Regions from separate parts of the Cellulomonas fimi ATCC 484 genome, predicted to be linked through region 1. Evidence: predicted binding sites of a transcription regulator. Region 1 holds the regulator's gene; the other holds the start of a gene.
The links. Region 1 encodes HspR, which represses chaperone genes until heat shock. Its sites were predicted from a motif close to AAGTTGAGTCNNNNNGACTCAACTT; they were not measured.
Positions count from the first base shown of each region.

Region 1 (15,515 bases):
TCGTCGTTCTTGTACCGGCCGAAGTTCCACGTCGCGGTCTCGCCGAGCGGCACGTACGACGCGCCGTCCATGAGGTTCGCGTACATGTTCCACGGGGTCGCGCCGCCGTCGGTCCAGTGCAGGGTCGCCTGGAAGTTGCCGAACGGGATGATGTCGTTGAACCACGCGTCCTGGTTCGCGGCGTTGACCGTGGCGTCGACGCCGAGCTCGGCGGCGGCCGTCTTGATGAGGTCGAGCGCCGTCAGGTAGTCGTTCCAGCCGGCGGGGTTGACCAGCTCGAACGTCACGACCTCGCCGTCGGGGTCGACGAGCTTGTCGTCGGCGTTCCACGTGTAGCCGGCGTCGGTGAGCAGGTCCTTGGCGGCGTCGACGTCGACCTCGAGCTCCTCGCCGACGAGGTCGTCGGCGAGGTACTGCTCGCCGGACGGCATCGGCATGCCCGTGACGCTCGTGATGACGGGCCAGACCCCGGCACCTGCGAGGTTCGAGATCTGCGCGCGGTCGACGACGAGGTTGAGCGCCTTGCGGAACGCCACGTCGTTGAACGGCTTCGTCTCGTTGTTGAGGAACAGGATGTCGCTGCCGAAGCCGCCGCCCGCCACCTGGTGGTTGTGCTCGGGGTCCTTGGCGATGAAGACGTCCTCGAAGTCCGCGATGAACGTCCAGCCCCACTGCGCCTCGCCCGTGGTGAGGGCGGTCGTCAGGGCGTTGTTGTCGTTGTACGACGAGTACTGCAGCTTCGCGACCTTCGGCTCGCCGCCCCAGTAGTCGGGGTTCGGGACGAGCGTCGCGGCCTGCGGCGTCCAGGTGTCGAGCAGGTACGGCCCGGTGCCGACGGGGTCGGTGTCGGTGTAGGTCGTCGGGTCGACGTCCTTCCACAGGTGCTCGGGGACGATGACCTGCTGGAGCAGCTTGACCTGGTTGACGTACTGCGGGGCGGTGAAGGTGATCGTCACCGTGTCGCCCTCGGTCGAGACCGACCCGATCTGGTCCGGAAAGTTGTTGTTGATCGCCGGGTAGTCGATGAGGAGCTGCAGCGTGAAGCCGATGTCCTCGGCCGTGAACTCCTCGCCGTCGGACCACGTCACGCCCTCGCGGGCGACGATCTTCGCCTCCGTGTAGTCGGCGTTCCACGTGACGGACTCGGCGAGCCAGGGCTCGGGGTCCTCGAGCGGGTTGACGTCGTTGACCTGCATGAGCGACTCGTAGATCACCCAGGCGTACCCGAGGGACTTCGCCGCCGACCCCGTCGGGATGAGCGGGCTCTGGTTCTCGTTCTGCGGGCCGTTGGGCATGCCGATCGTCAGGACGGCGCCGTCGCCGCCTCCGGTGCTGTCGTCGGACGTGCCGCCGCCGCCCGAGCAGGCGGTGGCGAGCAGCGCGACGGCGGACAGACCGGCCACCATCGTTGCGAGCTTGCGCGTTCTCACGAGTGCCTCCTTGCACTGACTGCTGGGTTGTGGGTCGGGCGTGCTCTGTGGGGTCAGGGGGTGCCGGCCGCGGGGGCCGACGGGTGGGCCGGCGACGACGGGACGTCGACGTCGATCGAGAGGCGCAGGTCGCCCGACGAGCGGCCGACGCGCAGCGTGTACGTCCCGGCGGGGGTCACCCAGCCGTGGCTCTCGATGTCCCAGGTGCGCAGCGCGTCGGCGCGCACGTGCACCCGGGTGGTCGCGCGCCCGCCGGGTCCGGCGTGGACGACCGCGAAGCCGCCGAGCCAGCGCACGGGCCGGTCCTCGCCCGTCCCGGTGGGCGGCTCGACGTAGACCTGGACGACCTCGCGGCCCGCGCGGGTGCCGGTGTTGACCACGGTGACGTCGACGAGCAGGTCGCCGTCGCCGGTCCGGGCCGCGACCTCCGCGTGCTCGTGGTCCCACGTCGTCCAGCCGAGCCCGTGCCCGAACGGCGCCGCGGGCGTCCGGCCGAGCCTCAGCCACGACCGGTACCCGACGTGCACGCCCTCGTGGTAGTCGACGACCCCGCCGACGGGGACCGCGTCCGGGACCGGGACGTCGTCCTCGTGCGCGGGCAGCGTCCACGGCAGCCGGCCCGACGGCTCGGTCGCGCCCGTGAGCACGTCGGCCAGCGCCTCGGGCCACTCCTGCCCGCCGAGCCAGCCCCACACGACGCACGGCGTCTCGTCGAGCCACGGCAGCAGCACGGGCGCGCCCGCGTTGACGACGACGACCGTGCGCGGGTTCGCGGCGACGACCTCCTTCACGAGCTGGTCCTGCGTGCCCGGCAGCGCGAGGCTCGTGCGGTCGTACCCCTCGGACTCGATCTCCTCGTTGGTGCCGACGACGACGACGGCCAGGTCCGCGGCGGCGGCGGCCGCGACGGCGTCGGCGAGCAGCTCGTCGGGGGTCGTGCCCGGGGTGCGGTGCACGAGCTCGGCGCGCGCGAACGACGCGTACCCGACGGGGTGCACGGCCTGCACGTGCGCGTCGACCTCGACGGTCGTCGGCTCGGTCACGTCGAGGACGACCGTCGTGGGCACCGGCTGGTTCACGGACGAGTCGAGGATCACCTCCGCCCCGACGACGCGGTCCCCGCGGGACACGACCCGCCCGCCGATCGCGACGAGGTGCCGGCCGACCGTCCCGACGCCGACCTCGTGCCGCCCGGGCTCGTCGAGCCGGACGGTGGTGCGCAGCCGGACGGTCACGGCGTCGGCGCGCACGTCCCGCAGCCAGCCGCCCCAGCTCGTGGTCGTACGGGCGTCGAGGACCGTGCCGTCGGCGTCGAGCAGCTCGACGAGCGCACCCGCCTGCCCGTCCGGGTCGGTGCAGCGCGCCGCGAGGTCGAGCTGCGGCGGCAGCATCCGCGACACGGCGCCGGCGTGGACGTCGACCTCGGCCCCGGCGAAGGCCGCGGCGAGCGCGTCCGCGGGGGTCGCGGAGCGCTCGGGCCGCACGTACGCCGACCCGCCGCCCTGCACGAACGGGCTCACGGCGTTGGGCCCGAGCAGGGCGACCCGGCGGACGTCGCCGGGCGCCGCGGGCAGGCCGTGGTCGGTGTCGCGCAGCACGACCATCGACCGGCCGACGAGGCGGCGCAGCACGGCCCGCACGTCGACGTCGGCCACGTCCGCGCGCCGCTCTCCCGCGGGCTCGACGCCGTCGAGCGCACCGACGCGGCCCGCGAGCCGCAGCACGCGCAGGACCTTGTCGTCGAGCGTCTGCCCGCTCACGCGGCCGTCGCGGACGGCGTCGAGCAGCCCGTCCCCCCACGGCCCGTCCGGACCGGGCATCTGCAGGTCGAGGCCGCCGTGCGCCGCGTCCTCGACGGTGTTGGTCGCGACCCAGTCGGAGACGACGACGCCGTCGAAGCCCCACTCGTCCTTGAGCACGCCCGTGAGCAGCGGCCGGTGCTCGAGCACGGGGGCGGCCGTCGTGCCGTCGTCGACGCCGGAGTACGCGCCCATCACGGACCACGCGCGCGCCTCGCGGACGAGCCGCTCGAACGGCGCGAGGTAGACCTCGCGGAGCGTGCGCTCGTCGACGCGGGAGACGTAGGTGGTGCGCTCGGTCTCGGAGTCGTTGGCGACGAAGTGCTTGACGCACATGCCGACGCCGCGGTCCTGCGCCGACCGCACCACGTGCACCGCGATCTCGCCGGTGAGCAGCGGGTCCTCGGAGTAGCACTCGAAGTGCCGGCCGCCGACCGGGGTGCGCTGGAGGTTGACCTGCGGGGCGAGGACGACGTCGACGCCGTGGCGGCGGGCCTCGGCGGCGAAGAGCGCGCCGACCTCGTCCGCCAGGTCGCGGTCCCACGTGGCGGCGAGCGCGCTGGGGGCGGGGAACGACGCGGCCGTCTCGGTCGGGTCGTCGGTGACGCCGCGCACGCCCGCGGGGCCGTCGGACAGGTGCATCGCGCGCAGCCCGATCCGCGGGACCGCGGTGGTGCTCCACAGCCCGGCGCCGACCACGAGGCGGACCTTCTCCTCGGTGGTGAGCGCCGCGAGCAGCGCGGCCTCGTCGGCCTGGGTGGTGCGGGGTGTCTGCGTCGACACGAGTGGGTGCTCCGTCCGGACGTCGTCCTTGCCGTCAGCGGCAGTAGAGCACAACTTACTGACTTGTTAGTAAGCGGGATGGTCACAGTATGGTTTCGACCATGGACGAGGCCGTTCCCCCCGCCGCTCCCGCCGCCGCCGGGCCCACGACGCCCCGACGCACCCGCCGACCGCGCCAGGCGACCGTCGAGCGCCGCGCCGAGATCCTGCGCGCCGCCGCGCACACGTTCGGCACGAAGGGGTACAAGACCGGCTCCCTCGCCGAGGTCGCGGAGCAGGTCGGCATCACGCACGCCGGCGTCCTGCACCACTTCGGGTCCAAGGAGCAGCTGCTCGTCGAGGTGCTCGAGTACCGCGACAAGGAGGACGTGCGCGACCTCGAGGGGCAGCACATCCCCGGCGGGCTCGAGCTCTTCCGGCACCTCGTCCGCACCGCGCGCATGAACGCCGACCGCCGCGGGATCGTGCAGGGCTACACCGTCCTGACCGGCGAGTCCGTCACGGAGAACCACCCCGCGCGCGCCTGGGTCACCGACCGCTTCCACGTCCTGCGCGGCGAGATCGCGGACGCCGTCGTCGAGGTGGGCGGAGGGAGCGTTCCCACCGACGTCGCGCAGCGTGCCGCGAGCGCGATCATCGGCGTCATGGACGGCCTGCAGGTGCAGTGGCTGCTCGACGACACCGTCGACCTGCCCGAGGCCACCGCCTTCGCGATCGAGGCGATCCTCGCCGCCGCCGTCGCCGGTGACGCCCGCCCCCGCCCCCTCACCTGACCCCCACCCCACCCGCCTCTCTCCTCCTCACCCGCCCGTCCCCCTCGCCCCGGCCTCACCCCCACACCTGCCGTCGAGCTCGTCAGCTCCAGGCGAGTTCGTCAGCTGGAGGTGACGAACTCGACCCCAGAGGACGAACTCGGCGAGGGCGCGGCGCTCAGGGGATTCACAGGAACGGGTCAGGGCGCGCCAAGGTCGCCGCCGCACCATCGACCGCATGACGACCTCGACCGTGCGCCGCCCCGACACGCTCACCCGCGCCGACGGCTCCCCCGTCCGCGCCCTCGTCGTCGACGACGAGCCCACCCTCGCCGAGCTCCTGTCCACGGCCCTGCGCTACGAGGGCTGGACGGTCGAGCACGCGCTGTCCGGGCACGCCGCGGTCCGCCAGGCCCGCGCGACGACGCCCGACGTCATCGTGCTCGACGTCATGCTCCCCGACCTCACCGGGCTCGAGGTCCTGCGTCGCATCCGCGCCGCCCACCCGCACGTCCCCGTCCTGTTCCTCACCGCCAAGGACGCCGTCGAGGACCGCATCGCCGGCCTCACGGCAGGCGGTGACGACTACGTGACGAAGCCGTTCAGCCTCGAGGAGGTCGTCGCCCGGCTGCGGGCCCTGCTGCGCCGCGCGGGCGCGGTCTCCGCGCGCGAGGAGGCGGTGCTCGTGGTCGGCGACCTGACGCTCGACGAGGACTCGCACGAGGTCACGCGCGGCGGCGACGACATCCGCCTCACCGCCACCGAGTTCGAGCTGCTGCGCTACTTCATGCGCAACCCGAGGCGCGTCCTGTCCAAGGCGCAGATCCTCGACCGCGTGTGGCAGTACGACTTCGGCGGGCAGGCGAACATCGTCGAGCTGTACGTCTCCTACCTGCGCCGCAAGATCGACAAGGGCCGCGAGCCCATGCTGCACACGCTGCGCGGCGTCGGTTACGTGCTGAAGCCGGCGTGACCGGGAGCACCGCACCGACGGCCCCCGAGGCCCGCGGCCCCGGGCGCGACCAGGGCCCGACGCGCGCGGACCGGTCCGGCCCCCGTCTCGCGGACCTGCGCCGCCGCGTCTCCCCCGGCGCCCTGCCGCGCTGGACCCTGCGGCGGCGCCTCGTCGCGCTCGTCGTGACGCTCGTCGCCGTCGTCGCCGTGGCCATGGGCACGGTGACGACCCTCGCGCTGCGCGCGTCGCTCGTCGGGCAGCTCGACGACCGGATCCAGGCCGCGCACGGGCGTGCCGTCATGGAGGCCGGACCTGACCGGACCGTCGGCGGCGGGATCGGGGACGGCACGGACGGCGAGGAGGACGTGCTGCGGCGCGCCCCCGGCCCCGGCGGCGTCGACCTGCCCGGGCAGGGGCCCGGGACGGTGCACGTCGTCGCGGAGCCCGGCGCCGACCCCGCCGCCGTGTCGGCGCTCTACTACACCGACGACGGCGAGTCGCACGTGCTGAGCGAGTCCGCGACCGCGACGCTGCTCGCGCTGCCCACCGACGACACCGTCCGGTCCGTGCACCTCGACGGCGCCGGCGCCTACCGCGCGCTCGCGACGCTGTCGCCCGGCGGCGACGTCGTCGTCACCGCGATGCCCACCGACGCCGTGACCGCGACCCTCACCCCGTACGTCGCGATGGTCGTCGTCGTCGCGCTGCTGGCCGTCCTGGCCGCCGCCGCCGTCGGGCTCGTCCTCGTCCGGCGCGAGCTGCGGCCGCTGACGCGCGTCGCCGCGACCGCCGCCCGCGTCGCGCGGCTTCCGCTCGACCGCGGCGAGGTCGTGCTGGCCGACCGGGTGCCCGCGGCCGACACCGACACCGCGACCGAGGTCGGCCAGGTCGGGGCCGCGCTCAACCGCCTGCTGGGGCACGTCGAGGGTGCGCTCGCCGCGCGGCACGCGTCGGAGTCGCAGGTCCGGCAGTTCGTCGCCGACGCGTCGCACGAGCTGCGGACCCCGCTCGCGTCGATCCGCGGGTACGCCGAGCTCGTGCGCCGCCTGCCCGACGACCTCCCGCCCGAGGCGCTCGTCGCGATGGGCCGCGTCGAGTCCGAGTCGCGGCGGATGACCGGGCTCGTCGAGGACATGCTCCTGCTCGCCCGGCTCGACGCGGGCCGCCCGCTCGACACCGAGCCCGTGGACGTCGTCGAGCTCGCCGTCGACGCCGTCGCGGACGCGCACGCGGCCGGTCCGGACCACCGCTGGTCGCTCGACCTGTCCGGCCTCACCGGCCCGGCCGCGGGCGGCCCGGCCACGGGCGGCCCCGACACCGGGGCGGACCTCGACCTCGACGCCGCCGGGGCGCTCGTCGTCGGGGACGACCACCGGCTGCGGCAGGTGCTCGCGAACCTGCTGTCCAACGCGCGCCTGCACACACCCCCCGGCACGGCCGTGACGGTCCGCGTCGCGCACGACGGGCCCGACGTGCGGCTCGACGTCGCCGACGACGGCCCCGGCATCCCGGCCGACCTGCGCTCGCGCCTGTTCGAGCGGTTCGTGCGCGGCGACGCCTCCCGCAACCGCGCGTCCGGGTCGACCGGGCTCGGCCTGTCCATCGCGCACGCCGTCGTCACCGCGCACGGCGGCACCCTCGCCGTGACGCCCACGGCCGGCGGCGGCACCACGTTCACCGTCCGTCTCCCCGCGGCCGTCGCCGGCGCGGGACCGGACGTGCGCCGGCCCGTCCCGCTCGGAGCCTGAACCCCACCGCGTCGCCCGAGCCAGCGGCTACGGTCGGCGCGTGGACCTCCAGGAGCTGCAGGACATGGCCCGCGACGTGCGCGCCCGGTACGCCGCCGTCGAGACCGCGCGGTACGGGCGGTCGTGGACGCGCGAGGAGATCATGCTGGGCTTCCTCGGCGACGTCGGCGACCTCGCGAAGCTCGTCCAGGGCAAGGCCGGCGTGCGGCCGCGCGACGACCTCGACGAGGCCCTCGCGCACGAGCTCGCCGACTGCCTGTGGTCGGTGCTGACCCTCGCCGACGCGTACGACGTCGACCTGGAGACGGCGTTCGTCAGCACGATGCGGTCGCTGTCCGCGCACCTCGGCACGGAGGGGGGCCGGTGAACGCGTACGACCTGTGGTTCGAGGTGCCGGACGGGATCGCCGACCACCCGCGGCGGCCCGCGGCCCAGGCCCGTCCGGCGGGACCGGCCGACGGGTGGATCGGGAGCGCCGGACCCGGCATCGACCCGACCACGTGGCCCCGGGGCACCCAGACCGGGCTGCCGATGTTCCACGGGATCACCCTCCTGCTGCCGCCCGAGTTCCGACGGCGAGGGCCGGACCTGCCCGCCGTCGCGTTCTTCCAGGGAGAGGGTCAGTTCGCCGCACCGCGTGGCGTGGACGACCCCGACGACCCGTTCGTCGTCGATCTCGCACGCGCCGTCGACCACCCGCACCTCGCTCGGCGCGTCGACATCATCGACGGGGAGTTCGCCCTCGTGCGGCTCACGCAGGACGAGTACGACGCCGGTCCGACGCCGCCGCCCGCCGACCCCCGCGGGCCGGGCACGCACGGACCGGACGACGAGGGCCCGAACGCCTGGGACACGCAGGAGCCGACACGTCGCGTCTGGCTGCTCGGGCGTCCGGACCTCAACGCCGGCCACGTGCCGGTCGACGCGCTCGACGCGGCGAGCACGCCCGGTTTCGTCACGCCGTTCGACGACGGGTTCCACCTCTTGCCCTGGGCGCAGGCCCTGGCGCCGAGCCACCTGGGCGGCACGGCCTTCCCCATCCAGGCGCTGCAGCCCGGGTTCACCCCGTACTACCTGGAGCTCGACGAGCTGCCGGGCATGAACTTCGGCTCCGGGAGCGCGCAGGTCGACCTCGAGTCCGACGCGTTCGACTGGGCCTGCTGACGTCGACCGGGCCTGCTGACGTCAGGACGCGTGAACGCCCGCCGTCGCGGCCTCGACGAAGCGCGCCAACGCCGCTGCGACGTCGCGCCCCTCCGGTCCCGACGGGCCGGGCACGTCGACCGAGGGCAGCGCCGGTGCCTCGTCCACGGCCCCGACGCGCTGTGCCGCGAGCAGCGCCGCCCCTGCGGCAACGGGCTCGGCCTCCGCGACAAGCCGGACCGGCACCGGCGTCACGCGCGCCTTGAGCCGCCGCCACGCCGGGTTCGCCGCCATGGGCCCGCCGAGCACGGTGAGGGACGTCGCGGCGGCGGTCCCGGCGAGGCGGCCCTGCTCGTCGAGCATCCACCGGGCCTGGAGCGAGAGTCCCGCGAGGAGCGCGAACGCCTCGTCGCGCGGTGGGCGCTCGGCGGCCTCGCCGACGCGCCGGAACGTCGCGGCCGCGTCCGGTGCGGGCGTCTGGCGGCCGTGCACGTAGGGCAGCACGAACGGGTCGAGGGGCGCGTCCCCGAGCGCTTCGACCTCGGCCATGAGAGCGTCCACGTCGGCGTCGGGGGCGTGGGCCGTGAGCCACCACGCAACCGCGCCGCCCGCGCTCGACGAGCCGGCGAGCAGCGCCGGGTGCGCACCGGTGACGGTCCGGACGAGGCTCATGCCCGCCGCTGCGACCGGTCCGGGCTCGGGGTCGGCGACCAGCACGGAGCACACCGCCTCCGCCGTCCCGACGGAGTCGGCGGACTGCCCGGGCTCGCGCACCCCGGCCGCCCACGTGCCGACGGGGTGGTCGTGGCCGGCGATCGTCACCGGGGTGCCCGCCGGCAGACCGGCGGCGGGGAACGGCCCGTCGACGACCGTGCCCAGCAGCTCGCCGGGCGCCAGCACGTCCGGGACCCGCGACAGGACGAGACCGACCTCCGCCAGCAGGTCCGGGTCGAAGGCCGCCGGCAGCGCTCCCGGCCGGCCGAGGCGGTACGCGCCGGTGCGACCGGCGAGCGTGTGGTCCGTCGCGAGCCGGCCCGTGAGCAGCAGCCCGACGAGGTCCGCCGCGCCCGCCCACCGGCCGGCGCCTGCGTGCAGCGCGTCCGGCTCGTGCGTGCGCAGCCACTCCCACGTCGCGAGCGGGATCTTGGCGCTCGCCCGCACACCCGTCGCCGCGAACAGCTCCTCCCGGCCGATGCGCGCCGCGAGCGCTGCCGCTTCCGCACCGGCGCGGTGCCCGTCCCAGCGCAGCCAGTCGCCGCGCGGGCGGTCGTCCGCCGTCAGCGGGACGCCGGTCTCGGCCATCGACGCGATCCCGACCGCGACCGGCGCGGGCCCCTCCCCCGGCGCGCGCAGCACCCGTCCCACGAGGCCGGCCAGCACGCCCGCCATGTCGGAAGGTGCGGGCGTGGGCGCCGACGCGACGGCGAGGACCGACGGCGTCAGCACGTCGACGAGCACGACCTTGGTGTTGGTGGTCCCGACATCGATCCCGAGCGCGGTCAGCACGCCCCCATCCTCCCGCCTGCGCGCGCCCACCCGGCCCGGCGCCGCCCGACCCGAGTCGCCCTCGCGCTCCGCACGCGCCGAGATCGTGAGGTCACGCCGACCCCGCGAGTCCGAGCTCGCGATCGTGACGCGAGCTCGCGATCTCGGCGCAGACTCACGCTCGACGCACGGTCGGGTGGGCCAGGGGGTCGCAGGGCCGGTGGAGCCCGAGAGGGTCGTCCGGGAGCGGACCCGTCAGGGGCGGGGGCGCCAGAGGACCAGGGCGCCCGTGTCCTCCGAGGGGCGGCGGCGGGCCTCGCGGGCGCGGCGCTGGACGGCGACGACGTCGCCGCGCGGGTCGGCCGTGAAGACGCGGCGGCCCGGCTCGACGAACGCGCGCAGGTACTCGACCTGGCGGCGCAGGGTGTCGACCTCGGCCTCGAGCTCGAGGATCCGCTTGATCCCGGCGAGGTTCACGCCCTCGTCCTGCGAGAGCCGCTGCACCTCGCGCAGCAGGGCGATGTCGCGCAGGGAGTAGCGGCGGCCGCGACCGCTCGTGCGCCCCGGGGACACCAGCCCGAGCCGGTCGTACTGCCGGAGCGTCTGCGGGTGCATGCCCGCGAGCTCGGCGGCCACGGAGATCACGTAGACCTTCGCGTCGTCCGCCACCACGTCACCTCACCGCCTTCGCTCGTCGCCCCGGACGCCGTGCACGTCGCCCTCGCGACCGTCGTCACCCGCTGCTGCCGTCCTCGTCGCGGACCTCGTCGCGGGCCGTGCCCGTCGTCGTCGCGCTCCGTCGTGCCCCCGCGGTCACGTCGCCGGACGGGGGTGCCGTCCGGCGACGCGCCGGTCACTTCCTCGCGGACTGGATCAGGTCGGCCCGCACGTCCTCGCCGGACGTCGCGATGCCGAACGCCTGCACGGCCTCCCGCGCCGCGGCGGACAACCGCTGCGGCACGACGACCTGCACGGTGACGAGCAGGTCGCCCGTCGTCGAGCCGGTCGTGATGCCCTTGCCCTTGACCCGCAGGACACGCCCCGACGGGGTGCCCTCGGGGACGCGGACCTTGACGGTCCCGCCGTCGAGCGTGGGCACCTCGACGGTCGCGCCGAGCGCGGCCTCGTCGAACGCGACGGGGACGGTGATCCGCAGGTGCGGTCCGTCGGCGGAGAACACCGGGTGCGGCGTGACGTGCACGGTGATGACGAGGTCGCCCGCGGGGGCGCCCACGTCGCCGGTCCGGCCCTTGCCGCGCAGGCGGATCTTCTGCCCGTCGCGCACTCCGGGAGGGATGCGCGCGTTGACGGTCTTGCCGTCGACCGTGAGCGACACCGTCGAGCCCTCGGTGGCCTGCCGGAACGGCAGGGTCACCTCGGCGACGAGGTCGGCGCCGGGCTGCGGGCCGCGCGCACCGCCGAAGCCGCCGCCCTGGTTGAACAGGCCGCCGAGCAGGTCCTCGAAACCGGCCGGCGCGCCCGAGCCCGACGTGGTGTAGCGCACGCGCCCGCCGGGACCGTTGGCCCCGCCGAACATGCCGCCGAACAGGTCCTCGAACCCGGCGGTGCCGCCGCCACGACCACCCGCCGTGAAGCGGGCGCCGCCCGCCATGGCACGCAGCTGGTCGTACTGCTGGCGCTGCTCGGTGTCGGACAGGACCGCGTAGGCCTCGCCGATCTCCTTGAACTTCGCCTCCGCGGACGCGTCCCCCGGGTTGTGGTCCGGGTGCATGCTGCGCGCGAGCTTGCGGTACGCCTTCTTGATCGTCGTGGCGTCGGCGTCCTTGGGGACGCCGAGAACCGCGTAGAAGTCCTTCTCGAGCCAGTCCTGCCCGGTCACGGCGCCTCCCTCCTGGTGGTGATGATCGTGTCAGCCCTCCGGGTCGACAACGGCGACGCGCGCCGCGCGCAGGATGCGCTCGGGCGTGCGGTAGCCGTGCTGCAGCACCATCTGCACGGTCGGCTCGGTGACGTCGGCGGAGTGCGAGTGCATGAGCGCCTCGTGCACCACCGGGTCGAACGCCTCGCCGGCCTGCCCGTACTGCTCGACGCCGAACCGCTGCAGGGTCGCCGTGAGCTTCTCGGCGATCGACGCGAACGGGCCGCTGAGGTCACCGTGCTGGCGGGCGAGCTCGATGTCGTCGAGCACCGGGATGAGCGCCTCCGCGAGCGCGGCGATCCCCCGGTCGTGCGCGGCGAGGGCGTCGGCCTTCGACCGCTTCACGTAGGCGGAGTACTGCTGCTCGAGGTTGTAGTGCGCCGCCTGCGCGCGCTGCAGCTCCTCGAGCCGCTCGGCCGCGAGCTTCTGCGCCTCGATCAGGCCCTCGAGGACGACCTCCTCCTCCGCCCCCTGGGCGATGGTCTCAGCGTCCGCGAGCACCTGCTCCTCCGGTGTGGGCTGCCGCACCTGGCCCGTCTCCGGGTCGATACGGCGCTTGTCGGTGAACCGGGGCGCCCCCTCGGCGGGGTCGGGCTGGCCCGACCCCGCCTCCGGACGGTCCTTGTCCTGCGTCACTTCTTGTCGTCCTCGTCGTCCACGATCTCGGCGTCGACGACGTCCTCGTCGGAGGACGACGCCGCGGCGGGCTGCTCGTCGGCCGGCGCGCCCGCGGGGGCGGACTGCTGCTGCGAGTAGATCGCCTCACCGATCTTCTGGCTGACCTGTGCGAGGTGCTGCGTCTTGGCCTTGACGGCGTCGACGTCGGTGCCCTCGAGGGCCGTCTTGAGCTCGCCGACCGCGGCCTGGACCTCGGTCTTCACCTCGTCGGGCAGCTTGTCCGCGTTGTCGACGAGGAGCTTCTCGGTCGAGTAGACGAGCTGCTCGGCGGAGTTGCGGGCCTCGGCGTCCTCGCGGCGCTTCTTGTCCTCGGCCGCGTGCTCCTCGGCCTCCTTGACCATGCGGTCGATGTCCTCCTTGGGGAGGGCCGAGCCGCCGGTGATCGTCATCGACTGCTCCTTGCCCGTGCCGCGGTCCTTGGCGGACACGTGCACGATGCCGTTCGCGTCGATGTCGAACGTGACCTCGATCTGCGGCACGCCACGCGGCGCCGGCGCGATGCCGGTGAGCTCGAACGTGCCGAGCGGCTTGTTGTCCCGCGCGAACTCACGCTCGCCCTGGAACACCTGGATGAGGACGGAAGGCTGGTTGTCCTCGGCCGTGGAGAAGATCTCCGAGCGCTTGGTCGGGATCGCCGTGTTGCGCTCGATGAGCTTCGTCATGACGCCGCCCTTGGTCTCGATGCCGAGCGACAGCGGCGTGACGTCGATGAGCAGGACGTCCTTGCGGTCGCCCTTCATGACACCGGCCTGCAGCGCGGCACCGACGGCCACGACCTCGTCCGGGTTGACGCCCTTGTTGGGCTCCTGGCCGCCCGTGAGCTCCTTGACGACCTCGGTCACCGCGGGCATGCGGGTCGAGCCGCCGACGAGCACGACGTGGTCGATCTGGTCGAGCTTGATGCCCGCGTCACGGATGACCGAGTGGAACGGCGCCTTGGTGCGGTCGATGAGGTCCTGCGTCATCTGCTGGAACTGCGCGCGCGTGAGCTTGGTGTCCAGGTGGACCGGGCCGTTCTCGCTCATGCTCAGGTACTGCAGCGAGATGTTGGTGGCCGTCGCGGACGACAGCTCCTTCTTGGCCTGCTCCGCCGCCTCGCGCAGACGCTGCAGGGCGATCTTGTCCTTCGACAGGTCGACGCCCGTCGTGTTCTTCACCTCGGAGACGAGGTGGTCGACGATCCGCTGGTCCCAGTCGTCACCGCCGAGGCGGTTGTCGCCGGACGTCGCGCGGACCTCGATCGTCGAGAAGCCGTCGTCGTCCTTGCCGACCTCGAGGAGCGAGACGTCGAACGTGCCACCGCCGAGGTCGAAGACGAGGATGAGCTCGTCCTCCTTGCCCTTCTCCAGGCCGTAGGCCAGGGCCGCCGCGGTGGGCTCGTTGATGATGCGCAGGACGTTGAGGCCCGCGATCGTGCCCGCGTCCTTCGTCGCCTGGCGCTCGGCGTCGTTGAAGTACGCCGGGACGGTGATGACGGCGTCCGTGACGGGCTCACCCAGGTACGCCTCGGCGTCACGCTTCAGCTTGGAGAGCACACGCGCCGAGATCTCCTGCGCCGTGTACTTCTTGTCGTCGATCGCCACGGACCAGTCCGTGCCCATGTGGCGCTTGACCGACGTGATCGTCCGGTCGACGTTGGTGACGGCCTGGCGCTTGGCGATCTCGCCGACCAGCACCTCGCCCGTCTTGGAGAACGCGACCACCGACGGCGTCGTGCGCGACCCCTCCGCGTTGGCGATGACCGTGGGCTCGCCACCCTCGAGGACCGAGACCACCGAGTTGGTGGTGCCGAGGTCGATGCCGACTGCTCGTGCCATGTGTGTGCCTTCCTTCTGCTGCTCCGGGTCTGCGGGGCCCTGATCGCTGTCGTGCGAGCGGGCCACTCTTGAGTCCGCCGGGCTCAAGTCTGCGTCGCACGTGCCGGTGACGCAACCTCGACCCGTCGATCTTGAGTCTGCTTGGCTCAACTCTGAAGCGACCCGCCGTGTTCCCGCACACGCGCGCACGCATGCACAGTCCTGGTCGCGTCCCAAGGGCTCGGGAAGACGCAGAATCGCTCGGAGGGCCCGTGGTGCCGGCAGACTCTGCGGCTGCGTCCACCAGGGGCCGTGCGCGGCGGAACCACGCACGGGCGGCTCCGCAGCCTCGGAGACGGATGAGCGGGCCTTACCACGGGGGTGAGGCCCGCTGCGCGGGGATCCGTCAGAGCCGGTTGTAGTCGCTGTCGTCGACGTGCTCGAGCCAGGTGACGACGCTTCCGTTTTCGGCGGGTTCCTGGAGTGCGATGTGGGCCATGAACCGGTCGGGGGTGGCGCCGTGCCAGTGCTCCTCGCCGGGCTCGATGTGGACGACGTCGCCGGGGCGGATCTCCTGGACCTGGCCGCCGCGGCGGGCGACGTAGCCGATGCCGTCGGTGACGTAGAGGGTCTGTCCCTTGGGGTGGTGGTGCCAGGCGGTGCGTGCGCCGGGTGCGAACCGCACGTGAGCGCAGCCGATCGCGGACTGGTGGTCCGGATCGCGGACCGCGTCGATGAAGACGGCGCCGGTGAACCAGTCGCCGGGGCCTGGCGCGGTCCGGCCGCCGCTTCGCGTGAGCTTCATGGTCTTGTCCTTGCGTTCGCTGTGGTCGCCGGTCAGAGGGTGAGGAGCACCTTGGTGGCGCGGCGCTCGTCCATGGCCTTGTAGCCGTCGGCGGCCTGCTCGAGGGGCAGGGTGAGGTCGAAGACCTTGCCGGGGTCGATCTGCCGGCGCCAGATGAGGTCGATCAGCTCGGGCAGGAAGCGGCGGACGGGGGCGGGGCCGCCGAGGATCTGCACCTGGGAGAAGAACAGCAGCTGGCCGGGCAGCTCGACGTCGTGCGTGA
Region 1 covers NC_015514.1:493,933-509,447, reverse strand. Annotated here, with positions in the region: gene CELF_RS02325 (ABC transporter substrate-binding protein) at 1-1,430, opposite strand, end outside; gene CELF_RS02320 (beta-d-glucosidase) at 1,484-4,012, opposite strand; gene CELF_RS02315 (TetR/AcrR family transcriptional regulator) at 4,102-4,785, shown strand; gene CELF_RS02310 (response regulator transcription factor) at 5,003-5,737, shown strand; gene CELF_RS02305 (sensor histidine kinase) at 5,734-7,467, shown strand; gene CELF_RS02300 (MazG nucleotide pyrophosphohydrolase domain-containing protein) at 7,508-7,834, shown strand; gene CELF_RS02295 (hypothetical protein) at 7,831-8,631, shown strand; gene CELF_RS02290 (FGGY-family carbohydrate kinase) at 8,653-10,116, opposite strand; gene CELF_RS02285 (heat shock protein transcriptional repressor HspR) at 10,351-10,764, opposite strand; gene CELF_RS02280 (DnaJ C-terminal domain-containing protein) at 10,949-11,935, opposite strand; gene grpE (nucleotide exchange factor GrpE) at 11,966-12,610, opposite strand; gene dnaK (molecular chaperone DnaK) at 12,607-14,469, opposite strand; gene CELF_RS02265 ((R)-mandelonitrile lyase) at 14,855-15,253, opposite strand; gene CELF_RS02260 (zinc-dependent alcohol dehydrogenase family protein) at 15,286-15,515, opposite strand, start outside.

Region 2 (15,515 bases), 810 kb from region 1:
GCCGAGTTCCCCGAGCGGGGGATCCGCATGGCGCACCTCGCGACCGTCGCCGCGGTCAAGGTCAACGGGGTCGCGGCGCTGCACTCGCAGCTGCTGCGGGACAAGGTGCTGCACGACTTCGCCGAGTACTACCCGGGCAAGTTCACGAACGTCACCAACGGCATCACGCCGCGGCGGTTCGTGCGGCTGTCCAACCCGGGCCTGTCGGGCCTCGTCACCGAGGCGCTCGGCAGCGAGAAGTGGGTCACCGACCTCGACCTGCTGAAGGGCCTCGAGCCGCTGGCCGACGACGCCGAGTTCCGCCGCCGGTTCCGCGACGTGAAGGCCGCGAACAAGCGGCGGCTCGTCGGCGTGCTCGCCGAGCGCGACGACCTGCACCTCGACCCGGACACCATGTTCGACGTCATGGTCAAGCGCCTGCACGAGTACAAGCGGCAGATGCTCAAGGTGCTGCACGTCGTCACGCTGTACGAGCAGATCTCGACCGGCGCGCTCGACCCCGCGGACGTCACGCCGCGCACGTTCGCGTTCGGCGCCAAGGCCGCCCCGGGCTACCGGATGGCCAAGGAGATCATCGCGCTCATCAACGCGGTCGGCCGGACCGTCAACGCCGACCCCGCGGTGCAGGGCCGGCTCACCGTCGCGTTCCCCGCCAACTACAACGTCACGCTCGCCGAGACCCTCATCCCGGCCGCCGACCTGTCCGAGCAGATCTCGCTCGCGGGCAAGGAGGCGTCCGGCACGGGGAACATGAAGTTCATGCTCAACGGCGCTCTGACGATCGGCACGGACGACGGCGCGAACGTCGAGATCCGGGAGCTCGTCGGCGACGAGAACTTCTTCCTGTTCGGGCTGACCGAGCCGGAGGTCGCCGACCTCGTCGAGCGCGGCTACCGCCCGGCGTCGTACTACGAGACCAACCCGGGCCTGCGGCACGCTCTCGACCTCATCGCGTCGGGCGCGTTCTCGGGCGGCGACCGCACCGTGTTCGAGCCCATCGTGTCGAACCTCCTGCACGAGGACCGCTTCCTCGTGCTGGCGGACTTCCAGGCGTACGTCGACGCGCAGGCCCGCGTCGACGCCGCCTACGCCGACACCGAGGCGTGGACCCGGTCCGCGATCCTCAACGTCGCCCGCGGCGGGTTCTTCTCGTCCGACCGCTCGATGCGCGACTACCTGGACCGCGTCTGGCACGCGCACCCGGTGCCGCCGTCGGCCTGACGCCCCGCCCGGCGTCCGCCGTCCGTCCGACGCCTGACGCCCCGCACGACCCGCAGGGCCCCGCCGCACGCCGCGACGGGGCCCTGCGGCGTGCCGGCCGTGACCCGCGGGAGGGCTGACGGGACGACGGGCTCACGGGTCGGGCGTCGTCGGTCGTTAGGCTGGGGCGGTGAGCCCGAAGAAGCCGCAGGAGATGAAGCCGTCCACGGCTGCCGCGAAGCTCGACGTGTACCTGCCGGCGACGCCGCCGGAGTTCCAGGAGGGCACCGTCACGCGCGACGAGCTCGCGGAGCTCCAGCGCAACCCCCCGCAGTGGCTCGTCGACCTGCGTCGTGACGGGCCGCACCCGCGTTCCGTCGTCGCCGGCCGCCTGCGCGTGTCGATCAGCGGCCTGGCCCGCGGCGGGATCACCGACCCGCTGACGACCGCGCAGATCAAGGCGCTCGTCGCCGACCCGCCCGAGTGGCTGGTGCGCGAGCGCGCGACGTTCGACGAGGTCCGCCGCGAGGAGCGCCGCCTGCGTGCCCGCGAGACGGACCGCCGCGCCGAGGCCGCCAAGCGCGACGCCTGACCGTCCCGTGGCCCGACGCACCCCGCAGGCCCCCGGCTCCGGGGCGGACGCCGGCGAGGGCGCGGACCCCGGCGTCGACGCGGACCTCGCGCGCCGCGAGGTCCGGGACGACCGCGGGCACGTCGCCGCGCCCGCCCCGCCGCGCGCCGCGCGCCGCGTGGCCGCGACGTGGCGCAGGCTCGCGACGCCCACCGCCACGCCGCAGCCGTTCGGGCCCGTGGACGACCGTCTCCCGTCGCCCGTGCACCGGTGGCTGACGCGCGCCGTCGCGCCCGACGCGCCGTCGTCGACGGCCGCGGTGCTCGAGATGAGCGGCCGCATCCGCGTCGGGAGCTGGCGGCCCTTCACGGCCCGGCAGGTCCTCGCGGCGGACCGGGGGTTCGTGTGGGCGGCCGTCGCGCGGTTCGGACCGCTCCCCGTGCTGGGCTACGACGCGTACGCGCAGGACGAGGACGTCGCCGAGATGCGCTGGCGCCTGGCGGGCGTGCTTCCGGTCGTCACGGCGAGCGGCGAGGACGTGCGCCGCAGCGCCGCGGGCCGGCTCGCCGGTGAGCTCGTGCTGAACCCGGGGACGGCGCTCGCTCCGCACGTGCGGTGGGAGGCCGTCGACGACCGGCACGCCCTGGCCCGCGTCGCCCTGGGCGGCGTCGAGCACGCCGTCACGGTCGCGGTCGACGACGACGGGACGCTCCGCTCCGTGCGGCTCCCGCGGTGGGGCGACCCGGACGGGACGGGGTCGGCGCTGCACGAGTTCGAGGCGCGCTGCACCGGGGACCGGGCCTTCGGCGGCTACCGGCTGCCCGCGCACGTCGAGGCCGGCTGGGACCTCGACGCGCCCGGCGGCGAACCGTTCATCGTGTTCGACGTCGACGGGGCCCGGTTCCTCTAGCCCGCGGGGGAGTGCCGCCGCGCCGCGTCGGCTGCTGCTGCGACGTGCGGGGGCGTTGGCGGCCCGACGCGTCGCCGCCCGCCCCGGGGGTCGCCGGGGGCGTGCCGCGCCCGCGCGAGGAGCCGGCGGTGCGGCCGCGGACGATGCCGATGAACTCCTCGGTGAGGTCGTCGTGCGTGTCGGTGACCCACGCGAGCGCGATCTGCGAGCCCGGGGCGTCGGTGACGGGGCGGGCGACGAGCCCCCGGCGGTGGTGCAGGCGGGCCACGGACTGGGGGAGCAGGACGACGCCGATCCCGGCGGCGACCAGGTCGACCGCGTCGGCCGTCGTCGAGACCGGGCCGCCCGCGAACGGCTCGCCCGGCGCGTCGTCCCAGCCGACCAGGTCGTCGTCGGGGCGCACGAGGGTCTCGTCGGCCAGGTCGGCGGGCGTCACCTCGTCGGCGACGGAGAACACGTGGTCGCGGGCCGCGACGACGACGGTCGTCTCGGTGTAGAGCGGGATCGCGGACAGCGCGTCGCGGTCGACCGGCAGCCGCAGGATCGCCACGTCGCCCGCACCCGCGCGCAGCCGGTCCTCGGCCTCGGAGGGCTCGACGACGACGAGCTCGAGGGGGACGTCGGCCAGGCGTTCGTGCCACACGCGCAGCCACCGGTCGGGGTTGACGCCCGGGACGACCAGCACGCGGAACGTGCGCGGACCGTCCGGCGTGCCGCCCGGCGTCGACGGGTCGGGGTGCTCGCTCATCGGACCCTCCGGACGACGACGTCGTGGACCGTGTGGCCGAGGTCGAGGCCACGCTGCTCGAACTTGGTGACGGGCCGGTGCGCCGGGCGGGGCGCGAACCCGTCGGCGGTGTTCTCCAGCGCGGGGTCCGCGGTGAGGACGTCGAGCATCTGCTCGGCGTAGTCGGCCCAGTCCGTCGCGCAGTGCAGCGTGCCGCCGACACGCAGCCGGGACCGCAGCAGCGCCACGTGCGCGGGCTGCACGAGCCGGCGCTTGTGGTGGCGGGCCTTGGGCCACGGGTCGGGGAAGAAGACGTGCACGGCGTCGAGCGTGCCCTCCGCGACGCGGCGGCGCACGAGGTCCAGCGCGTCGCCGTGCGCGACGCGCACGTTGGTGAGACCGGCGCGGTCGAGCAGGACCAGCAGGTTCGCGACGCCGGGCAGGTGCGCCTCGACGGCCAGGTAGTCGCGGGCCGGGTCGGCGGCGGCCATCGCGGCGGTCGTCTCGCCCATCCCGGAGCCGATCTCCAGCACCAGCGGCGCGTCACGGCCGAACAGCGCGCGGGTGTCGAGCGTCCCGTACGGCGTGGTCGGCGCGCCGCCCAGGGCGTCGTCGTGCACCGAGAACCCGAACCGCGGCCACAGGTGCGCGAGCGCGTGCTCCCGGTCACGGCCGAGCGTCGCGCGGCGCGGGTGGAACGTGCGCAGCGGCTCGTGGGGTCGGGACGCGACGTGCCGGAACGCGTCGGACGGGAGGCTCACCCCGCGAGCCTACGGAACGCCGGGCCCGCACCCCGCCGCCGGCCGGCGCGGGCGGGGCCCGGCCGTCACGTCAGCCGGGCTCGTCGTCGCCCGCGTTGATGAGCGCGAACACCTCGCCGAACGGGCCCGCCACGATCGCCATCCGGCCGTACGGGGTGTCGGCCGGCTCGCTCATGACCGTGCCCCCCAGCTCCGTCACGCGCTGCGCGGCCGCATCCGTGTCGGCCGTGCCGAAGTACAGCGTCCACGCCGCGGGCGTCGCCGGGTCGACCTTGTCGCTGTACGCGCCGATCCCGCAGACGAGCTGGCCGTCGAGCCGCACCGAGGAGTACGTGAACCCCGGCCCGCTCATGTCGTCGGCCGTGAACCCGAACACCCGCCGGTAGAACTCCAGCGACGCCGCGTGGTCGTGGCTCATCACCTCCGTCCACACCACCGCGCCCGGCTCGTCGGTCACGTCCCAGCCGGTGTGCTCGCCGTGCTGCCAGCCGCCGAACACCGCACCCGTCGGGTCGACGAAGATCGCCATGTCCCCGAAGTGCAGGATCTCCATCGCGGGCAGCAGCACCTCGCCGCCCGCGTCCGTCACCGCCTGCGTCGTCGCCGCCAGGTCCTCCGTCGCGAGGTACACGCACCACGCCGACGGCGGCGCCGGGTCCTCGCCCGTCGGCTCGCCGAGCCCCACGACACGCCGCCCGTCGACGAGCGCCTGCGTGTACCCGCCGACCTCCGGTCCGCCGCGCTCGAACGTCCAGCCGAGCAGCGCGCCGTAGAAGTCGACCGCCCGGTCCAGGTCGGGCACGGTGATGTCCGCCCACGCAGGCGTGCCCGTCGGCCAGGGGTCGGGGTGGGTCGTCATGGGTCCTCCTCGCAGGTCCGGGGGGTCGAGCCCATCCCACACCCGTCTTCCCGGTCGCACCACGCGAGGGCGTGTGCTACCCACGACGCATGACGCAGGCCGGTCCGGGGGAGGGCCGCGCGACGACGACGGGCACCGACGCGTTCCGCGTGCCGGTGCGGGCGCTGCTCGCGCTCGCCCTGCCCGCCGCCGTCGTCGGTGTGCTGTGCGGTTTGAGCCTCATCGCGCTCAGCGCGTTGGCCGAGGTCGTCGAGCGGTGGGTGTGGGACGACCTGTCGGGCACGCTCGGGCTCGACCGCGAGTCGCCCGTCTGGATCGTGGTCGTGCTCACCGCGACGGGTCTGCTCGTCGGCCTCGTCATCCGGTACGCGCCCGGCCACGCCGGCCCCGACCCCGCGACCGCGGGCCTCGTGGAGCCGCCCCTGCCGCTGCGGACCCTGCCAGGGCTGGCCGTCGCGCTCGTGCTCACGCTCGCCGGCGGCGTGAGCCTCGGCCCCGAGAACCCGATCATGGCGATCAACGCGGCCCTCGTCGTCTGGCTGGGTGCGCACGCCCTGCGCCGGGTGCCCGTGCCGCAGTGGATGGCCCTGTCGACCGCCGGGACCATCGGCGCGATGTTCGGCACACCCCTGGCGGCCGCGCTCATGTTCAGCGAGCTCGACCCCGGCGACCGGCGCATCCCGCTGTGGGACCGGCTCTTCGCGCCGCTCGTGTCCGCGTCGACCGGCGCCCTGACGATGCTGCTGCTGTCCGACCTGGACATGGCGATGGACCTGCCGCCCTACCCCGGGCTGCAGCTCGGGCACCTCGGGATCGCCGTCGTCGTCTCGCTCGGCGCGGCGGCGCTCGGGCTGGCCGCGTCGTACCTGATCACGCCGCTGCACCGGCTCGCGCACCGCGTCCGGAACCCCGTCGTGCTGCTGACGCTCGGCGGGTTCGTGCTCGGGGTGCTCGGTGTCGTCGGCGGGCCCGTCACGCTGTTCAAGGGTCTCGACGAGATGCAGGAGCTGCCGGACCTCGTCGGCACGACGACCGCGCTCGGGTTCCTCGCGTTCGCGCTGGTCAAGCTCGCCGCGCTGCTCGTCGCGTCGTGCGTCGGGTTCCGCGGCGGGCGGATCTTCCCGGCCACCTTCGTCGGGGTCGCGCTCGGGTTCGCGGTGCACGTCGCGTGGCCCGCGGTTCCGCTCGCGCTGGCCGTCGGCGCCGCGACCGTCGGGATCGTCGTCGCCGCGACCCGCTCCGGGTGGCTGAGCATCTTCCTCGTCGTCGCGATCGTCCCCGAGGCGACCCTCATCCCGCCCCTGCTGTTCGCGACGCTCGCCGCGTGGCTCCTGGTGACGAACCGCCCGGAGCTTCGCGCCGTCCCCACCCCGTCCCTTCCGCCCGCGTCACCGCCCGAGGCCGGGGGCCGGGACCGCTGACGCCGACCTCGTCGACGTCCTGAGGTGCCTGAGCGCCAACCAGGGTCGTGTCGGTCGTGCAGGTGGCGGTCAGGCCGGGCGCGAGCCGCCGTCCTGACCGGCCGCAGCGGTCGACGTGACCCGGTCGAGGAACGTGACGACCTCCCTCAGGTAGCGCTCGCGGGCCGGCGACGGCGACAGCGCCAGGTCGTGCGCGCCGCCCGGCACCTCGACGAACGACACGTCCCGCCCGAGCCGCGGCGTGAGGCGCCGGATGTCGGCGACGTCCAGCACGGAGTCGGTCGTCAGCAGGGCGTCGTGCTCGCGGTCGTCCGGCCCCGACGCGTCCGACGCCAGGACGAGCACGGGGCACCCGATGTCGAGCCCCCGCCGCACCCGGGCCTGGCCGGCGCGGACAGCCCGGATGAACGCCGCGCGCGCCGGGAACCCCTCGTGCGGCTTCCACGCCAGGTCGAAGTCCCACTCCCCGCCGGTCGCGGCGTGCAGCGCGCGCCCGTAGTGCGGCGCGATGTGCCCGACGACGAGGTCCGGCGTGACCCGGCCGACCGCGCGCAGCGCCAGCGTGAGCGGCTTGCGCTCGAACCACGACCCCCGCAGCTCGAGCCACGGGCTGTTGAGCACGACCGCGTCGACCGCCCCCGGCCGCCCGTTGGCCCACAGCGCAGCGACCAGCCCGCCCGTCGAGTGCCCCAGCAGCGACACCGACCCGTACCGCTCGCGCAGCAGCCGCACGGCCGCGTCGACCTCCTCGGCGTACACCGCGAGGTCGCGGATGCTGTTCGGGATGCGGCCCTCGCGGATCGACCGCCCGTAGTCGCGCAGGTCCAGCCCGTGCAGGTCGTAGCCGTGCTCGGCCAGCGCGGCCGCGACGTGCGGGTGGAAGAAGTAGTCGACGAACCCGTGCACGTACAGCACCGCCCGCTCGCGCCGCTCCCCGTCCGGTCGCAGCGTCCCCGCCGGGCTCACGAGCGTCGCGACGGGGTCCGTGCCGGTGCGGGACCGGTCGTCGGGACGCAGCGGGATCGTCCGGGCCGTCCAGCCCTCGCCGAGCACGTCCGGCACGTCGGTGACGTCGTCGTCCATGCCCGCGATCCTGCCACCCCGGCGGTGGCGGGCGGCGGGCGGCTCGCTCGTGGCGTCGGCGTGACGCGCCGACGTCCGTGACCGGGCGGGACCGGTGACGTGCCGTGCCTCGTCCTGCACGGACGTCCCTCCGCGTACGGCGTCCTCGGACCGCCGAGCATGCCGTCCCGGCGCTCGCCGAAGGATGCCCGGACAGGGACGTGGGTGGACGCACCGGCTGCGTGAGACCGGTCGAACCGGCAGCGGCGTCCCGGCTCGACGGCTGCGACCCCGCGCCAGACGGGCTTCGACGGCAGGCGTCCCGCAGTCAGGCGACCGACGGGACCGGGGTGGGGGTGCGCATCGGGCGGGCGGCCGTGTGGCCCTGCTGGGCGACGTCGACGGCGATGCTCGTGATGCGGGTGGTGCCGTCGGCGTCGACCTCGACGGTGGAGACGGAGGCGTTGGGCAGCGGGACCAGGCCGACGTCGTCGACGGTCGCGAGGTAGGCGCCCAGGGTGAGGCCGTGGCCGACGACGAGGACGTGCCCGTCGTCGTGCTGGGCGGCGATGCGGGCGAACACGTCGCGCGTGCGGTCCATGAAGTCGCGCGCGTGCTCTCCGCCGGGCAGGCCGGGGTGGCGGCCGGCGAGGACGTCGGTCACGAGGTCGGGCCAGGCGACGACCTCGTCGAGCACGCTCTCCGGCTTCTGCTCGTAGATCCCGAACGCGTACTCCAGCAGCCCACGGTCGGTGCGCAGCGGGACGCCCTCGTGGTGCCGCAGCAGCTCGACGGCCGTCGCGACGGCCCGGCCCGACGGCGACGACCACGCCGCGGTGAACGGGGTGTCGGCGAGGCACCGGGCCGTGACCCGCACGCCGGCACGGCCGTCACGCGTGAGCGGGGAGTCGCAGCGGCCCTGCAGGATGCGGCGGGCGTTGAAGTGGGTGCGCCCGTGGCGGACGAGCGTCATGGTGAGGGTCATCGGTGCCCTGCTCTCTTCTCGGTGGTCGCTCCCGACGCTAGGCGCGGGGCGTGTCCCCGGCCCGACGCCGTGATGACGACGAGGCGACGACTCGTCGTCGGGTGCTTCGCACGCCCGCCCCCAACCGCGACGATCTCTCGGACGTCTTGGACGGTGCACGCCCCGGACGAGCGGGGCGGCGGAGGGAGCGGGATGCGCGGGTGGGGCGAGGCGATCGACGTCCTCGTGCGTCAGCGGGGGCCGGCGCTGCTGCGGTACGGATACCTGCTGACGGGGAGCACCGCCGACGCGCAGGACCTCGTGCAGGAGGCGCTCGCCCGGGTCCTCGCGCGACGGCCCCGGCTCCGCGCGGCGGTGACCCTGGAGTCGTACGTGCGTCGGACGATGGCGACGCTCGTCGTCGACGACGGGCGGCGGGCGCAGCGCTGGCGGCAGGTCCGGCACCTGCTGGCCGCGCCCGACGAGGTGCCCGACGGCGCGTCGGTGGCCGACGACCGGCAGACGCTCGTGGCGGCGCTCGCGACGCTGAGCCCCCGGCAGCGGGCCTGCGTGGTGCTGCACCACCTCGACGGGCTGAGCGGCCCGGAGGTCGCCGACGTGCTCGGCATCGCGCCCGGGTCGGTCAAGCGGTACCTGAGCGAGGGCATGGAGCGGCTGGAGCGTGTGGTCGGGCCGGTCGCGGAGACGACGGACGTCGTGGCGACACGAGGGAGGGGTGGACGATGACGTACGACCTGCACGAGCGCCTGCGGGACCTCGAGCGGACGGCTCCGCTCGGTGCGCTGGACCTCGCCGCGATCGAGCTCGCGGCCCGCGGGCACCGGCGCACTCTGGTCGCCCGACGGGCCGGCGGGGCGCTGGCCCTCGTCGTCGTGGCGCTGGTCGCCGTGACCCTCGGCGGCTGGTCCCCGGAGCTCCGGTCCGCTCCTCCCGCCGGGCCGTCGCGCGCCGCCTCCCCGGACGTGGCCGTCCGCTGCGGCGGTCCCGCCCCTGCTCCGGCGGACGGGAGCGGCATGGCCGTGGTCGTGCCCGTCCCGGAGATCGAGGGCCCGGACGCCGTGGCGCAGTGGCGGATGTCGCTGTTCGTCACGTTGGTCAACGCCGGCGACGAGCCTCTCGTGGTACGGGAACGCGTCGCGGTCACCTACCTGGTCGACGCCGACGGGCGGGTCGTCCAGAAGAGGAACCACACCGTCCGGCCCCAGCCGGTGCAGCTGCCCGCCCACGGGTGGAGCTCGGTCGGGGAGGCGTCGGACCTTCGGGCGTGCGACGGGTCGCCGCTACCCGACGGCGACTACACGCTGCACGCCGCGCTCACGGTGGAGGCGGCGGGGTCCGACGAGCCGCTGGGACTCGTAGGCGGCGGGTCTCCTGTAGTGGTGCGCGACGGGCGGGTCCAGCACGACCCGCCGACCGGCTCGGCCGACCTGCGGCTCACGCTCGCTGCCGATCCCGTAGGCGGGTACGAGGTCACGGTCGGGCGCGGCTCCGTGCCGGACGGGCTTCTCGTGCTCCGTGCGCAGGTCGTGGCGAGGGATGCCGCGGGGGCGGTCCTGGGCGCCTCGCCTGGCACGCCGGTCGTGCTGCCGGCGGGCGAGCGCACGGGCACGGCCGTGGTGATGCCCACGTTCGCCGTGGGGGGTCGCGAGGTGGACCTGTCGCCCCGCATCGCGCGGACCGACGTGGTCGTCGAGGGGTTCGTGGTCACGGGCGACGGCGAGCAGCGGTCGGTCGCGGGGGCGGTCGACGTGCGGGAGCAGTCGTCGCCCTGACACCCACGGTCCGGGGGTGGGTGGCGCCTGAAGTTGAGTGGAATAGACTCAACTTCGGCCGGTGTTGAGACCAGCAGTCATCCCTCGACCATGGAGGCTCCGTGGACGCCAAGTTCACCACCCGCTCGCAGGAGGCCCTCGGCGACGCCATCCAGCAGGCGTCCGCCGCAGGGAACCCCCAGCTCGAGCCCGCGCACGTCCTCAACGCCCTGCTCCAGCAGGAGGGCGGCGTCGCGAACGGGCTGCTCGACGCCGTCGGCGCCGACCGTGCCGCGCTCGGCCGCGCGGTGCGCTCGACGCTCGTCGGCCTGCCCTCGTCGGCGGGCCAGACCGTCGCGCAGCCGTCCGCGTCGCGCGCGACCGCCGCCGCGCTGGAGGCCGCGTCGGCCGAGGCGCGCTCGCTCGGCGACGACTACGTGTCCACCGAGCACCTGCTGCTCGGCCTCGCCGCGGGCCAGTCGGGCGTCGCCGACGCCCTGCGGTCCGCCGGCGCGTCCCGCGACGCCCTCGCGGCCGCCCTCCCGAACGTCCGCGGCAACGCGCGCGTGACCAGCCCCAACCCCGAGGGCACGTTCAAGGCGCTCGAGCAGTACGGCATCGACCTCACGCAGCGCGCCCGCGACGGCAAGCTCGACCCGGTCATCGGGCGGGACTCGGAGATCCGGCGTGTCGTCCAGGTCCTGTCGCGGCGCACCAAGAACAACCCTGTGCTCATCGGCGAGCCCGGCGTCGGCAAGACGGCCGTCGTCGAGGGCCTCGCGCAGCGCATCGTCGCGGGCGACGTGCCCGAGTCGCTGCGGGGCAAGCGCCTGGTCAGCCTCGACCTGGCCGCGATGGTCGCGGGCGCGAAGTACCGCGGCGAGTTCGAGGAGCGGCTCAAGGCCGTCCTGTCCGAGATCACCGGCGCCGAGGGCGAGGTCGTCACGTTCATCGACGAGCTGCACACGGTCGTCGGTGCCGGCGCCGGGTCCGAGGGGGCGATGGACGCGGGCAACATGCTCAAGCCCATGCTCGCGCGCGGCGAGCTGCGGCTGGTCGGCGCGACGACGCTCGACGAGTACCGCGAGCGCATCGAGAAGGACCCCGCCCTGGAGCGCCGGTTCCAGCAGGTGTTCGTCGGCGAGCCGTCCGTCGAGGACACCGTCGCGATCCTGCGCGGCCTCAAGGAGCGGTACGAGGCGCACCACAAGGTCACGATCTCCGACGCGGCCCTCGTCGCCGCCGCGACGCTGTCCGACCGGTACATCACGGGCCGGCAGCTGCCCGACAAGGCGATCGACCTCGTCGACGAGGCCGCGTCACGCCTGCGCATGGAGCTCGACTCCTCGCCCGTCGAGATCGACGAGCTGCAGCGCGCCGTGACGCGCCTCGAGATGGAGGAGGTCGTGCTCTCGGAGTCCGACGACCCCGCCTCGCTCGACCGTCTAGAGCGGCTGCGCAAGGACCTCGCCGACCGGCGCGAGGAGCTCGCCGCGCTCACCGCCCGGTGGGAGAAGGAGAAGGCCGGTCACAACCTCGTCGGCGACCTCAAGGCGCGCCTCGACACGCTGCGCACCGACGCCGAGCGGCTGCTCCGCGAGGGCTCGCTCGAGGCGGCCGCGCGCATCCAGTACGGCGAGATCCCGGCCCTGGAGCGGGAGATCGCCGAGGCCGAGGAGTCGGAGGAGTCCACCGACGACGAGGTCGCCTCGCTCGGCACGCCCATGATCGCGGACAAGGTCGGCCCGGACGAGGTCGCCGAGGTCGTCGCCGCGTGGACGGGCATCCCCGCGGGCCGGCTGCTGGAGGGTGAGACCGCGAAGCTGCTGCGCATGGAGGACGTCCTCGGCGAGCGGCTCATCGGCCAGCGCCCCGCCGTCGCCGCCGTGTCCGACGCGGTCCGTCGCGCACGCGCGGGCATCTCCGACCCCGACCGCCCCACGGGCTCGTTCCTGTTCCTGGGGCCCACGGGTGTCGGCAAGACCGAGCTCGCGAAGGCGCTCGCGGACTTCCTGTTCGACGACGAGCGCGCCATGGTCCGCATCGACATGTCGGAGTACGGCGAGAAGCACTCGGTCGCGCGGCTCGTCGGAGCGCCGCCCGGGTACGTCGGGTACGAGGAGGGCGGCCAGCTCACCGAGGCCGTCCGCCGCCGCCCGTACTCCGTCGTGCTGCTCGACGAGGTCGAGAAGGCGCACCCCGAGGTGTTCGACGTCCTGCTGCAGGTGCTCGACGACGGGCGGCTCACCGACGGCCAGGGCCGCACGGTCGACTTCCGCAACGTCATCCTCGTGCTCACCTCGAACCTCGGGTCGCAGTTCCTCGTCGACCCGCTGCTGTCGCAGGAGGCCAAGCGCGAGGCCGTCATGGGAGCGGTCCGCACGGCGTTCAAGCCGGAGTTCCTCAACCGGCTCGACGACGTCGTGCTGTTCGACCCGCTGTCGCTCGACGAGATCGGGCACATCGTCGACCTGCAGGTCACGTCGCTGGCCCGGCGGCTCGCCGACCGTCGCCTCACGCTCGACGTCACGCCCGCCGCGCGCGAGTGGCTCGCGATCGAGGGCTACGACCCGGCGTACGGCGCGCGGCCGCTGCGCCGGCTCGTGCAGCGCGAGATCGGCGACCGGCTGGCCCGCGCCCTGCTGTCGGGCGGCATCCACGACGGCCAGACGGTGGTCGTGGACCGCGACGGCACGACGCTGACGGTGGCCGCCGCGTCCTGACGCGGGCCGGCGTCGGCGGTGCGTCCGCGCGGCGCCGCCGCGCGCCGGGGAGGTCGACGACGACGCCCGGGTCGGTCACGCGCCGGCCCGGGCGTCGTGCGTGTGCGCCACGGGCGGTGCCGCGTGATGCTGGGCGCGTGCGAGGACGCCGCACGCCCGCCCGACGACGGAGGCCGACGTGGCCGCACCCGAACGGCCCGGCGCGCAGCAGTGGGTGCCGCCCGACGCCGACGTCCCCGCGCTCGCCGCCGCCGCACCGGCGTGCCGCGGCTGCGAGCTGTGGGCGCCCGCGACGCAGGTCGTGTTCTCCTCCGGCTCGCCGCGCGCGGCGATCGTGCTCGTCGGCGAGCAGCCGGGCGACCGCGAGGACCGCGAGGGCGAGCCGTTCGTCGGCCCGGCGGGCAGGCTCCTGGACGAGGCGCTCGAGGAGGCCGGGGTCGCGCGCGACGACGTGTACGTGACGAACGCCGTCAAGCACTTCCGGTTCGTCGAGCGCGGGCCGCGACGCCTGCACAAGACGCCCGCGGTGGCCCACATCCGTGCGTGCCTGCCCTGGTTGGAGGCCGAGCTGGCCGCGGTCCGGCCGCGGGTCGTCGTCGCGCTGGGGGCGACCGCGGCCCGGGCGGTCCTCGGGCACGACGTCACGGTCGGCGACGTGCGGGGTCAGGTGCTCGACGGGCCCGCCGGCGTCCGCGTCGTCGTCACCGCGCACCCCGCGGCGATCCTGCGGCTGCGGGACCGCGCCGACCGGGAGGAGGCGCGCGCCGCCCTCGTCGCCGACCTGACGACGGCGGGGCGCGCCGCGGCGTGAGCCGAGCTCAGGGCAGCAGCTCCGACGTCCCCGCGACGAGCGAGCCGGTCGTCGGCCCGTCCGGCGTGCCGAACAGGCAGTACGCGGCGCGGCCGCCCTCGTCCCACTGGTTCGCGTGGGGCCACGTCATGTAGTTCCCGTAGCTGTCGGGGTTCGTCGCCTTCTCGCCCGGGGCGGTGCCGAACATGCCGTTGGTCCGCATGCACTCCGCCTCGACGCCCGCGATCTGGTCGAACGGCATGTCGTCGAGCGGGACGTCGATCGGCAGCACCGCGGTGAGCTCGGTGTCGTGCGGCTCGTCGCACGGCACCTGCGTGACGTCCGACAGGTCGTCCGCCTCCGGCAGGCCCGTGAAGCACGTACCCGCGGCCAGGTCGAGCGGCAGCACGTAGACGGGTCCCGCGGTCTCCTGGCCCGTGCCGTCGAACGGGTCCACCGCGTCGTCGATCCGGTCGGCGGGCCGCACGAGGACCACGACGACGATCGCGGCCGCGACCAGCAGCGTCTCGACGAGCCCGATGATCACGCCCGACCGGGCGAAGCCGCTCACGGGACGTCCCGCGTTGCGGGCGCGGCGGATCCCGACGAGCCCGAGCACCACGGCGAGCGGGCCGAGCACGCCGAGGCACACCAGGCTGACGAGCGCCGCTGCGAACGAGAACACGCCCCACAGGTCGGTCGACGACGGCGAGGCCGGGGCGGGCGGGAAGGCGGTACCGGGGCCGGGCGGCGGGTAGGCGCCGGCCTGGGGCGCGGGCTGCTTCGCCAGCGACACGGGCTCCGGCGCCGGACCGGCCGGGTCTGCCGGGTCGGCCGCGGAGGCCGTCGGCTCCGCCGGGACGACGGCGGGCGCCACGGGGACGACCACCGGCTCGGCGGGTGCGGCGGCCGGCGCGGCGACCGGGGCCGAGCGGGTCGTGCCCGGCTCCGCGGCGGCGACGGGGGCGTCGGGAGCCGTGGGCGCGGGCGTCGACGCGCCGGGCTGCTTCCAGGACCCCGGCGGCGCCCACGTCGGGTCGGTCGGGGTCACAGGCGGCTGGTCGGGCGTCGAGGGCGGTTCCGGCGTGCTCACGGGGCGCACCGTACCGGCTCCGCGCACCCGTCCCGGACCACGGTCACCGGGCCGGCGCACGTCTGGCACGCTGGCCCGCATGTCCCGCGACCTCGTCCTGCCCGAGCCCCGGACCGCCGACCCCGCCGATGCGCCGCCGCTGCGCTGGGGCGTCCTGGCCCCGGGCTACATCGCCGGACGGTGGGCCGACGCCGTGGGCGAGCACACCTCGCAGCGCCTCGTCGCCGCCGGTTCACGGTCGCTCGACCGCGCGGGGGAGTTCGCCCGGAAGCACGGCGTCGAGCGTGCGCACGGCTCGTACGAGGCGCTCGTCGCCGACCCCGAGATCGACGCCGTCTACGTCGCCAGCCCGCACAGCCACCACCTCGACCAGGCCCTGCTCGCGGTGCGCGCCGGCAAGCACGTGCTCGTCGAGAAGGCCTTCACGCGCAACGCGACCGAGGCGCGTGCGCTCGTCGACGCCGCCCGCGAGGGCGGGGTGCTGCTCATGGAGGCGATGTGGACGCGGTACCTGCCGCACACCGACGTCGTCCGGCAGCTCCTCGACGACGGGGTCCTCGGCGACGTGCACCGTGTCACGGGCGACTTCGCCGTCCGCGCCGACGTCGACCCGACCCACCGGCTGCTCGACCCCGCGCTCGCGGGCGGTGTGCTGCTGGACC
Region 2 covers NC_015514.1:3,954,878-3,970,392, reverse strand. Annotated here, with positions in the region: gene CELF_RS17915 (glycogen/starch/alpha-glucan phosphorylase) at 1-1,221, shown strand, start outside; gene CELF_RS17910 (DUF5997 family protein) at 1,391-1,792, shown strand; gene CELF_RS17905 (DUF6544 family protein) at 1,800-2,681, shown strand; gene CELF_RS17900 (LysR family transcriptional regulator substrate-binding protein) at 2,644-3,429, opposite strand; gene trmB (tRNA (guanosine(46)-N7)-methyltransferase TrmB) at 3,426-4,169, opposite strand; gene CELF_RS17890 (VOC family protein) at 4,240-5,028, opposite strand; gene CELF_RS17885 (ion channel protein) at 5,118-6,449, shown strand; gene CELF_RS17880 (alpha/beta hydrolase) at 6,519-7,532, opposite strand; gene CELF_RS17875 (histidine phosphatase family protein) at 7,840-8,496, opposite strand; gene CELF_RS17870 (SigE family RNA polymerase sigma factor) at 8,689-9,222, shown strand; gene CELF_RS17865 (hypothetical protein) at 9,219-10,268, shown strand; gene clpB (ATP-dependent chaperone ClpB) at 10,370-12,970, shown strand; gene CELF_RS17855 (UdgX family uracil-DNA binding protein) at 13,149-13,781, shown strand; gene CELF_RS17850 (DUF4190 domain-containing protein) at 13,789-14,853, opposite strand; gene CELF_RS17845 (Gfo/Idh/MocA family protein) at 14,933-15,515, shown strand, end outside.
Region 2: clpB (ATP-dependent chaperone ClpB) is a predicted target of HspR. The motif match lies at 10,299-10,323, and genes of this name have one in related genera.